Linked DNA regions of Sporocytophaga myxococcoides. The protein of the gene in region 2 binds, or shares a complex with, the protein of the main gene of each other region. Links are inferred from orthologs where the notes say so. Each region holds a gene or a part of one and is shown on either strand. Other genes may lie near its edges.

What was found.
Region 1: rpmB (region 2) and rplL share a complex: the UniProt entries of both Escherichia coli proteins name them as parts of the 50S ribosomal subunit. The link is inferred for Sporocytophaga myxococcoides from one-to-one orthologs.

Annotation. Positions count from the first base shown.
Region 1 is NZ_BBLT01000010.1:103,768-106,624, reverse strand. It holds rplL (50S ribosomal protein L7/L12), read right to left. Parts: upstream 1,690-2,857; coding sequence 1,312-1,689; downstream 1-1,311. Other genes in the region: rplA (50S ribosomal protein L1), read right to left, coding at 2,296-2,857; rplJ (50S ribosomal protein L10), read right to left, coding at 1,755-2,291; rpoB (DNA-directed RNA polymerase subunit beta), read right to left, coding at 1-1,161. UniProt on the Escherichia coli protein: The binding site for several of the GTPase factors involved in protein synthesis (IF-2, EF-Tu, EF-G and RF3). Is thus essential for accurate translation.
Region 2 is NZ_BBLT01000002.1:407,104-415,230, reverse strand. Bases 3,172-5,980 are described here. They hold rpmB (50S ribosomal protein L28), read right to left. Parts: upstream 4,790-5,980; coding sequence 4,553-4,789; downstream 3,172-4,552. Other genes in these bases: rocD (ornithine--oxo-acid transaminase), read left to right, coding at 5,269-5,980; rpmG (50S ribosomal protein L33), read right to left, coding at 4,335-4,517; MYP_RS25650 (DUF4295 domain-containing protein), read right to left, coding at 4,177-4,332; ftsY (signal recognition particle-docking protein FtsY), read right to left, coding at 3,172-4,093. In the rest of the region: bacillithiol biosynthesis cysteine-adding enzyme BshC, read right to left, coding at 1-1,078; 30S ribosomal protein S12 methylthiotransferase RimO, read right to left, coding at 1,268-2,581; MYP_RS06065 (hypothetical protein), read right to left, coding at 2,665-3,123; more of ftsY, read right to left, coding at 3,137-3,171; more of rocD, read left to right, coding at 5,981-6,498; hemB (porphobilinogen synthase), read left to right, coding at 6,518-7,486; MYP_RS06035 (co-chaperone GroES), read right to left, coding at 7,598-7,969; MYP_RS06030 (hypothetical protein), read right to left, coding at 8,107-8,127.

The DNA of each region.
Region 1 (2,857 bases), on a different replicon or contig from region 2:
TATGATATCCTGAGTAGTTAATACTCTGATATCAGAAGCGATCTCAAGACCGAGCTTCTTGTTAATCCTATATCTTCCAACTTCACCAAGATCATATCTCTTATCACTGAAGAAAAGATTATGAATGATATCTCTTGCTGTCTGTTCATCCGGAGCCTCAGTATTTCTAAGCTGTCTGTATATGGTTTCAACAGCTTCTTTTTCAGAGTTTGAATTATCCTTTTGAAGTGTATTATAAATAATAGTGTAATCAGCTATATTTATGTCTTCTCTGTGAAGGATAATTGATTTTGTGTTTGAATCCAGGATAGTATCTATATCTTCCTCAGAAATAACAGAATCTCTTTCCAAAAGAACTTCATTTCTGTCGATAGAAACTACCTCACCAGTATCTTCATCAACAAAATCTTCAGTCCAGCTTCTAAGTACCCTTGCAGCCAGCTTTCTACCAATAACTTTCTTTAAAGAAGCTTTATTAGCTTCCACTTCTTCTGATAAACCGAAAAGGTCAAGAATATCTTTATCTGAACCATATCCGATAGCACGTAAAAGTGTAGTAACCGGAAACTTTTTCTTTCTGTCGATATAGGCATACATTACGTTGTTAACGTCAGTAGCAAATTCGATCCAGGACCCTTTAAAAGGTATAATTCTGGCAGAATAAAGTTTTGTCCCGTTTGTATGTTTACTTTGAGCGAAAAAAACACCCGGAGATCTGTGCAACTGAGAAACAATAACCCTTTCTGCTCCGTTTACTATGAAAGATCCCTTTAGAGTCATATAAGGTATGTTCCCAAGGAATACCTCTTGCTCTATTGTTTGGAAATCTTCGTTGTCTTCGTCATTGCAGGAAAGTCTTAACTTTGCCTTAAGAGGCACAGAATAAGTAAGACCTCTATCAATACATTCGTCAACGGAATATTTGGGCGGGTCTATTGTATAATCAATAAACTCGAGAACAAAATTTTCCCTTGAGTCGCTTATAGGGAAATTTTCCGCAAATACTTTATACAAACCCTCCTGTGTACGGCTTTCAGAGGGCGTATCAATCTGAAAGAAATCCTCAAAGGATTGTAATTGCACATCCAGAAAATCCGGGTAATCAATTAAAGATTTTCTTGAAGCAAAACTTATTCTTTCTCCTTTATTATTGATAGCCAATGCTTTATAAGTTTGGTTAGTGAATAATTTTTAAATATTATTACTTAAATCAAGGGGTGCTTGAAAGGTTTATACCCACAAACAGCAAAAGACCTGACTATGTTGCCAGGCCTTGAAATTATTTTTAAGGCTGTTAAAGGTAATCTTACCTTATTTAATTTCAACTTCAGCTCCAGCCTCTTCTAATTGTTTCTTTAGAGACTCAGCTTCTGCTTTAGGTAGACCTTCTTTAACAGGCTTTGGAGTAGAATCAACTAAATCTTTAGCCTCTTTCAATCCAAGACCAGTAAGATCTTTAACAAGTTTTACAACTGCAAGTTTAGCAGCTCCTGGGTTTTTAAGGATTACATCGAAAGCTGTTTTTTCAGCAGGTGCTTCAGCAGCAGCTCCACCACCTCCAGCTACCATAACAGGAGCAGCAGCAGCAGGCTCTATACCGTATTCATCTTTCAGGATTTGCGCAAGTTCGTTAACTTCTTTAACAGTTAAATTTACAAGTTGCTCAGCGAATGCTTTTAAATCTGCCATTTTATTATTTATTTAAAAATTACTAATTTGATTAAATGTTTATTAATTGATTGTATTTTGAATTATTACTCAGCTTTCTCAGAGAGAGTCTTAACAATTCCTGCAAGTTTATTTCCACCACTTTGAAGAGCAGAAACAACATTTTTAGCAGGTGATTGAAGTAAACCAATGATATCTCCGATAAGTTCGTTCTTAGATTTAAGATTACTTAAAATATCTAAGTTATCAGCACCGATAAATAATCCACCGTCTATAGAAGCACCTTTAAATACTGGTCTTTCGTTACCTTTTCCAGCTTCTTTGTGAAACTCTTTTAACAGTTTTGCCGGGGCATTACCTGCATCGGCAAATAAAATGCCTGAGAATCCTTTTAAAACGGATTGGTTAAAAGGTGTATAATCTGTATTGAGATTCGCAAGAGCCTTTTTAATTAAAGAATTTTTTACTACTTGATACTCAATGCCTTTCTTATAGCAAAGTTTTCTAAACTTGTTTATCTTCTCAACAGAAAGACCTGAGGCATCAGTAATATAGAAATAATTCTTTGTTGAAAATTTCTGGCTCAAGTCCTCAATAATCTGAGCTTTTTGTTCTTTTGTCATTTTCTTATATTCCTGAAATTGAACTCTTATCAACTGAAATACCAGGGCTCATTGTACTTGACAATGAAACACTCTTGATATAAGTACCTTTTGCTGAAGCAGGTTTCAGTTTTGAAATTACCTGAATTAGCTCATTAATATTCTCCTGAATTTTATCAGGAGAGAAAGATACTTTACCGATACTGGTATGAATGATTCCGTACTTATCTACTTTGAAGTCGATTTTACCTTGCTTAATTTCTTTAACAGCTTTTCCAACTTCAAGAGTTACAGTTCCAGCTTTAGGGTTTGGCATTAAGCTTCTTGGACCAAGAATTCTACCCAATTTACCAACCTTTGCCATTACTGTTGGCATTGTAATGATTACATCGATATCTAACCAGCCTTGCTCAATTTTAGCAATATAGTCATCGAGGCCAACGTGCTCAGCACCGGCATCTTTTGCTTCTTGAGCTTTATCAGGAGTACAAAGAACAAGAACTCTAACATCCTTACCAGTACCATGAGGAAGAGCAACAACTCCTCTCACCATTTGATCCGCCTTCTTAGGATCAACTCCTAATCTA
Region 2 (8,127 bases):
GCATCAACATGGGAAATGCTATTCCAAAATGATTGAATATACCCTTAAGTTGCAGCCAGTAAGTCAACTCTGACGGACCTCCTATGTAAGCCAGGTTAGGTAACAACATCTCCTGATATAAGGGCCTCAGAACAACATTAGGGCTAAATACTTCAGGCTCTTCTTCGGCTAGTCGAAGTATTTCTGATCTGCTATAAACGATATCGGTATTGTTAACCCTAAAATGATCCCCTTCATTAATAATACGTTCTCTTAATCCTTCTTTTAAATAAAATAGATTAATCTCTCTTGGAAATACCTGCCCGTTATATCCAAGATCTTCCAGAGATTTAGTTGTTTTCTCTACGATTTTACAAATAGTATCCCCTTCGATTTCTTCCTTGATCACCGGTTTCAATACCTGCTTTAAAGAAGCATCATCACCATCCAGAACTACAAGCCCATAGTCTCCGAAAAGCTCATTGAGAATATAGCGGGTAGCTTTTGATAATGTACTGCCGTTTTCCAGATATGCCTTTTCAAATAACTCGACCTTTTCGGGAAGTTCATTTAATATCTTTTCTATTCCTTCGCAACTCAACCTTCCCACAGCCCCTTTCTGTCGGGTTTCCCAGGTATATGTTTTTCCGAAAAGATGAAAATGGTTGATTTCTGCGAAGTCATGATCCTCTGTTGCGATCCAGAAAACCGGAACAAAGGAGTATTTCGAATATTTACGTTTTAAGATTTCGCAAGCTTTAATAATGGCAACTGTCTTGTAAATCAAGTACAAAGGTCCTGTAAACAGATTTAATTGATGACCGGTAGTAATTGTAAATGTATGGTCATTTAATAATTCATCGATTCCTTTTTCGGCAGCTTGTTTTATGACAATATCTGAATATTGTCTTTTCAAAGCATCCGTCAAAAGGCCCCTTTGATCCGCCTTGAACTTCTTTTGAGCAATTTGTTGCTCTATATTTTCTATTGAAGGAAACAGATTATAAAAGAGAGAGAGATCTTCTTTCTGAGAAATGTAATCAAGATATAATTTTGAAAAAGCACCGGTTTTTTCAGCTTCAACTGGAAGTATTTTCATTGATGGTGGTGGAAATTTTATGGTCGAATTTAACCCTGATTTTTCAATAGACAAATACAACAGGAGAAAATGAAGTCCAATGAAGGTGAAGAGAACTGATAACCGAAGTATTTTGCATTAAAATAAAAATGATTCCAACCAAAAGTCAGAACCATCTTTCGTTATTAATAAAGTTTAATTGCGGATTGCTTACTCCACAATTTTACCATAAAGATCAAATTCAGAAGCTGAATCGATCTTTACTTTTGCGAAATCCCCAACTCTCACATAAGTATTTTCCGCCGAAACCAACACTTCATTATCTACCTCTGGAGAGTCAGATTCAGTTCTTCCAATAAAATACCCGCCTTCTTTCCTGTCAAAAAGTACTTTATAAGTATTTCCTACCTTTGCCTGATTTAATTCCAAAGAAATGCCTTCCTGAATACCCATAATCGTATCCGCACGCTCTCTTTTTACTTCTGCTGGAATATCATCATTTAATGTATATGCATGCGTATGCTCTTCGTGAGAATAGGTGAATATCCCAAGCCTGTCAAATTTCATTTCCTCTACAAATTGACAAAGCTCTTCAAAATCCTGCTCTGTCTCTCCCGGGTGTCCTGCAATCATTGTTGTCCTTAAAGCTATATTAGGAACCTTATCTCTGATTGCCTTTATAAGATCTTCTGTTCTGTTCCTTGTGATCCCCCTTCTCATAATCTTTAGCATATTTGAAGATGCATGCTGAAGCGGCATATCCAGGTATTTGCAGATGTTATCTCTTTCCGCCATTACGTCCAGCACATCCATTGGAAACTGAGACGGATAAGCATACTGCAAACGTATCCAGTCAATTCCATTCACATCCGACAATTTCCTTAATAATTCAGCGAGATCACGTTTACCATAAATATCAAGACCGTAATAAGTAAGGTCCTGGGCTATCAGAATTAATTCCTTCGTTCCGTTCTTAGCCAGATTCTTTGCTTCTGTGACTAATTCTTCTATACCTCTCGATACATGTTTACCACGCATTACCGGAATTGCACAGAATGAGCAAGGACGATCACAACCTTCTGCAATTTTCAAAAAAGCATAATGTCTTGGAGTGGTGATAAGACGTTCACCAAGCAATTCATGTTTATAATCAGCTTTAAATTTTTTGAGAAGTATTGGGAGGTCACTTGTACCAAAGAAAGCGTCTACCTGTGGAATTTCCTTTTCAAGATCATCTTTATAACGCTGGGAAAGACATCCAGTAACATAAATCTTTTCTACAAGACCGCTCTCTTTAGCATCCACATACCTCAGAATTGTATCTATAGATTCTTGCTTGGCATTGTCGATAAATCCACAGGTATTAATGACCACGACATTCGCATCATCTTTTCCTGACTCGTGAGCAGCGTCAATATTATTACCTTTCAATTGTGTTAGAATATTCTCCGAGTCCACCAGATTTTTGGAACAACCTAATGTGATGATATTTACCTTTGTCTTTCTTGTGCCTTTAGTCTTCATCTTTAATACTGGAATATTGATTGGAAATGGAATAATATATTCCTTCAGTGCTCCAATCTCCAAAATTACTTATTATTTTAAAACTATTCTGAGTAGTGTGCCATGTAGTCTACTTCAAAAACTACATTGGTAAATTTATTCTTTTCCACTTTCACTGGGAACAAGTAATAATCGGGAGAAATTTTAGAATAGAGTCTCCCGCCCTCATTAATTACCAGTGAGTATTTTCCAACTTCCAAAGGTAACTTGAAAGTTCCGTCTTGTTGGGTTAGAATTGTGTCTAAGGGAGTTGTAGAGATGGTTTTAAAAAAATCTCCTTCTGCAAGTTCAGACTCTTTTAGTGAAGTAAGCGGATAAATATAAATTTCTCTTTCGATACCAAAAATTTTACCTTCTTCAGGGAGCTCTGCTGTAGTAGTAAAATCACCTTCTTTGAAAATTAGTTTACCTGAAATTCCCTGACTTGTGTCAACAGGAACAGAGACGTTTTTTCGGGAAACGCAAGAATATTCCGAAAAAGAAAATAGAAATATTAACCCCAAAAGTAGGATTAAATTATTGCCTGTTGAAGAGAGAGTCAACGAACTCATGTTTATTAAAGACCTGAAGATCATCTACCTTTTCTCCTACACCGATATATTTCACTGGTATTTTAAACTGATCAGAAATCCCTAAAACCACCCCTCCTTTTGCAGTTCCATCCAGCTTCGTGATAGCAAGTGCCGACACTTCCGTAGCTTTGGTAAATTCGGTAGCCTGTACAAAAGCATTTTGACCTGTACTTCCATCCAATACTAAAAGAACTTCATGAGGTGCTTCTGGTATGAATTTCTGAATGACCCTTTTTATTTTAGAGAGCTCATTCATAAGATTTACTTTAGTATGTAATCTTCCTGCAGTGTCAATTATTACTATATCAGCCTGTTGATCAAGGCCTTGTTTTGCTGCGTCAAATGCAACAGAAGCAGGATCAGTGTTCATACCGTGAGATACTACAGGCACGCCTACCCTTTCTCCCCACATTTTCAACTGATCTACAGCAGCAGCACGGAATGTATCAGCAGCTCCCAGAACTACTTTTTTACCTTTCTTTTTAAATTGGGCTGCGAGCTTTCCAATAGTAGTTGTTTTACCTACTCCATTCACTCCAACTACAAGAATTACATATGGCCCGGAAACTTTTGGGATTTCATAGTCAGACAAATCCTCTGAATTATTTTCAGCAAGCAGTCCGGCAATCTCTTCCTTCAGGATTTTATCCAAATCTGAAGTCGTCACATAGTTATCCTTTTCTACTCTCTGTTCTATTCTTTTGATAATTTTCAAAGTAGTCTGCACGCCCACATCAGAGGTAACGAGCATCTCTTCCAGATTGTCCAAGACTTCGTCGTCGACCTTGGATTTTCCCACCATGGCCTTGGTTAGCTTAGAAATGAAGCTATCCTTGGTTTTTTCCAGACCTTTATCCAGAGACTCCTTTTTATCTTTTGAAAAGAAATTAAACAGCGCCATGAAATAATCTTTTTCTTAAAACACTAAAATAATAAAAAAGTCCCGTTAAGGGACTTTATCATTAATAATTTACGAAGAAGCAATTATTTCTTCAATGCTTCCTGAACCTGATCTACCGCTACAATTTCTTCTCTGAAAGAGTAAGCTCCGGTTTTATCATTCTTTACTGCCTTAATAATTTTGGCAAACCCTTTTCCAGCATCCGCCTTCTTCAGGGTAGCAACTACTTTCTTTGCCATGGTTATTTAATTTCTTTATGGATGGTCACTTTTTTTAACACAGGATTGTATTTTTTAAGTTCAATCCTTTCAGGAGTATTTTTCCTGTTTTTAGTAGTGATATATCTGCTTGTACCAGGTAGACCACTGTTTTTGTGCTCGGTACACTCCAGAATCACCTGAATCCTGTTACCTTTTTTTGCCATGATTTATTGCAATTTCTCTTGTAAAAACCAAATAATTAAACGGCCATGCCATTCGCCTTAGCCTCTTTTAATACAGCGCTAATGCCTTTTTTTGTTATTGTTCTTAAAGCAGAAGCAGACACTTTAAGAGTTATCCATTTATTTTCTTCAGGAATAAAAAATTTCTTAGTCTGAAGATTAGGATAGAATTTTCTCTTTGTCTTGTTGTTGGCGTGAGAAACGTTGTTTCCTACTCTTGTTCTCTTTCCTGTAATTTGACAAACTCTAGCCATTTTTCTAATTTTTTATATTATAGGGTTGCAAAGATGCGAAAATAAAATCTAAATACAAAATTAAGATTTATTTTTTCTTTCAGACAAAAGTAATCTTTCCCTCAAAAGAGGTGCAAATGTTTTTATCCTTGGTTATTTCCCCACAAAAATAAGTTAAAAAGTGCAGTACGTAAAATATTTTTTCAGAGAAGTTCCTCCATTGTTCTCGATGTGGTAATTTTATAAGCTTAGCCCTCTGTCTTCCATTAAATTACATTGCTATAATTTTAATTTCGTCTCTTATTTAATATCTAAAAAAACCATATCTATTTTCAGGAAAACCACACTAATCATTAAGAAAAGAATACTTTTATTTCTAAATTTGAAATTCTTTCCTGAAAAATTTCCTTATAATCCTGATATATTTCTGTGGAAAATTAGAGGAGAAATGATGTTTTCAGGATATTTTCCTTTTTTATAATTAAAATAATAAACATATGATGGGGACTATTTCTGCAACTACACAGGCTATTGAGCTGGAAGAAAAATATGGAGCGCATAATTACCATCCGCTTCCGGTTGTGCTTTCCAAAGGAGAAGGAGTATTTGTCTGGGATGTTGAGGGGAAACGTTATTATGATTTCCTATCCGCATATAGTGCTGTAAACCAGGGCCATTGTCACCCCAAAATAATTAATGCTCTAATAGCCCAAGCGCAGAAACTTACATTAACAAGTCGCGCATTTTATAATGAACGTCTTGGCGAATGTGAGAAATTTATAACGGAGTACTTTGGATATGACAAAGTGCTAATGATGAACTCTGGAGCTGAAGCTGTTGAAACCGCGATTAAGCTGGCAAGAAAATGGGGGTATACTGTTAAAAATATCCCTTCTAACCAGGCTTTGATTGTTGCTGTAGAAAAAAATTTTCACGGAAGGACTACAGGGGTTATTGCTGCATCCACGGATCCTGATTCAACAAAAGATTTCGGACCTTTCAATCCAGGATTTCAGATTATACCATATAGTGATACAACTGCTCTTGAAAGCGCTCTGAAGAATCCGAATGTTTGTGCATTCCTTGTGGAGCCCATTCAAGGTGAAGCTGGTGTTTATGTCCCTACAGAAGGTTATCTTAAAAAAGCAGAAGAACTTTGCAAAAAATATAATGTGCTGTTCATCATTGATGAGATTCAGACTGGAATTGGCAGAACAGGAAAATTGCTCGCGTCTCAATATGAAGATGTAAAAGCTGATATTCTGATACTGGGTAAAGCAATTTCCGGAGGAACATATCCTGTTTCTGCAGTACTTGCAGACGATCCTATTATGCTAACGATTAAACCAGGTCAGCATGGATCCACATTTGGCGGTAATCCAATGGCATGTGCTGTTGCACAAGCTTCACTGGAGGTCATACGTGATGAAAAGCTTACTGAAAATGCGGCAAAAATGGGTGAGTTATTCAGAAAGAGAATGACTGATCTTCAGGGAAAATCTGGCCATGTGCTCGCTGTAAGAGGAAAAGGACTACTAAACGCAATTGTGATTAAACCTACGAATGACGGCAGAACCGCATGGGATGTATGTGTAGCATTAAAAGACAATGGTCTTTTAGCTAAGCCTACTCACGGGGACATTATCAGATTCGCACCTCCTTTAGTAATCAATGAAGCTCAGTTAAATGAGTGTTGCGATATTATCGAAAAAACAATTCTTGAATTTTAATTTCAAAACCTGAATAAACATGCGTCGTCCGAGAAGAAACAGAAAATCTGAAGCCATCAGATCTATGGTAAGAGAGCATCAGGTAAGTACCAACGACCTGATTTATCCAATGTTTATGCAGGAAGGTAAAAATGAACGATCTGAAATATCCAGTATGCCTGGAATTTTCAGATATACTCCTGATCTGTTAATCAGAGAGATAGAGCTTTGTATGAAGCTCGGTCTGAAGACATTTGCACTATTCCCTAAAGTAGAAGATTCCTTAAAAGATCCTCTAGCCAAAGAAAGCTATAATGAAAAAGGGCTTTATCTTAAAACAATAAAGGCTATAAAGTCAGAGCTTCCTGAAGCTTGTATTATGACGGATGTGGCGATGGACCCCTATAGTTCTGATGGTCATGATGGCATATTAAAAAACGGTAAAATTCTGAATGATGCCACACTTGAGGTACTGGGGAAAATGGCTTTAGCCCAGGCTGAGGCCGGAGCTGACATTATCGGGCCTTCAGATATGATGGATTTCAGAGTTGGATATCTTAGAGAAATGCTCGACAACCAAGGCTTTGAGGATGTTTCTATAATGTCTTATACTGCCAAATATGCAAGTGCTTTTTACGGCCCATTCAGAAATGCCTTAGATTCTGCCCCTAAAGCCGGCGATAAGAAAACATATCAAATGGACCCCGCAAATCAGGCGGAAGCATTGATAGAGGCAGAACTTGATTTTGCTGAAGGTGCTGATTTTCTAATGGTGAAGCCTGCATTGGCGTATCTTGATGTAATTAAGCTTTTATATGACAATTATGAACTCCCGATTGCAGCTTATAATGTGAGCGGAGAGTATGCAATGATAAAAGCTGCTTCCGAAAAAGGTTGGATTGACGGAGAAAGAGCAATGGCAGAAGCTCTATTAAGTATGAAAAGGGCTGGAGCAAAGGTTATCCTTACTTATTTTGCTAAAGAATTTGCCGTTCTTTCAAATTATTAAGCGGAAAGCTTAAAGTAAGAAGAATTTCACCACCTTTCAATAAGTTGAAGGTTATAAAAAAAGAGGTAAATGCAAGTCATTTACCTCTTTTTACTTTCAGCTTTCCGCTTTTTACAAATCCTCTCTCACTAGCATTAATATACTAGGCTGAGGCACTATGTAATATTTTTCTTTATTAAAGGTAATTTCATAAGCACCATTCTGCAGATAAATTGCAAGATCTCCTTCCTGAGCCTGCAATGGAATGTACTTAGTTGAATCCTGTTTTTCTTTCCATGGTTCCTGATTGCTTTCATCCGGAACAGGAATAGGATATCCAGGACCAACTTTAATTACATATCCGCTCTGTATCCTGTCCTTTTCAATTACTCCAGGAGGCAGATATAATCCTGAAGAAGTTTTATCCGTTAATGTTTTTGGCTTTATTAATACTCTGTCTCCCACTACTATTAATTTGTCAAGAGATCTGTCTATTGAAAGCATTATGAATTTCTTTTTTCTGCAAATTTAATAAAGGCAAATCAAATTTACATAAGCCTTCATTACAATCAGGGGAAAAGCCTGAATAAAAAAGGAGCTAAGTACAGCTCCTTTCAATCATATATCACTTGAATATAAAATTATCTTTTAACGTTAAACAT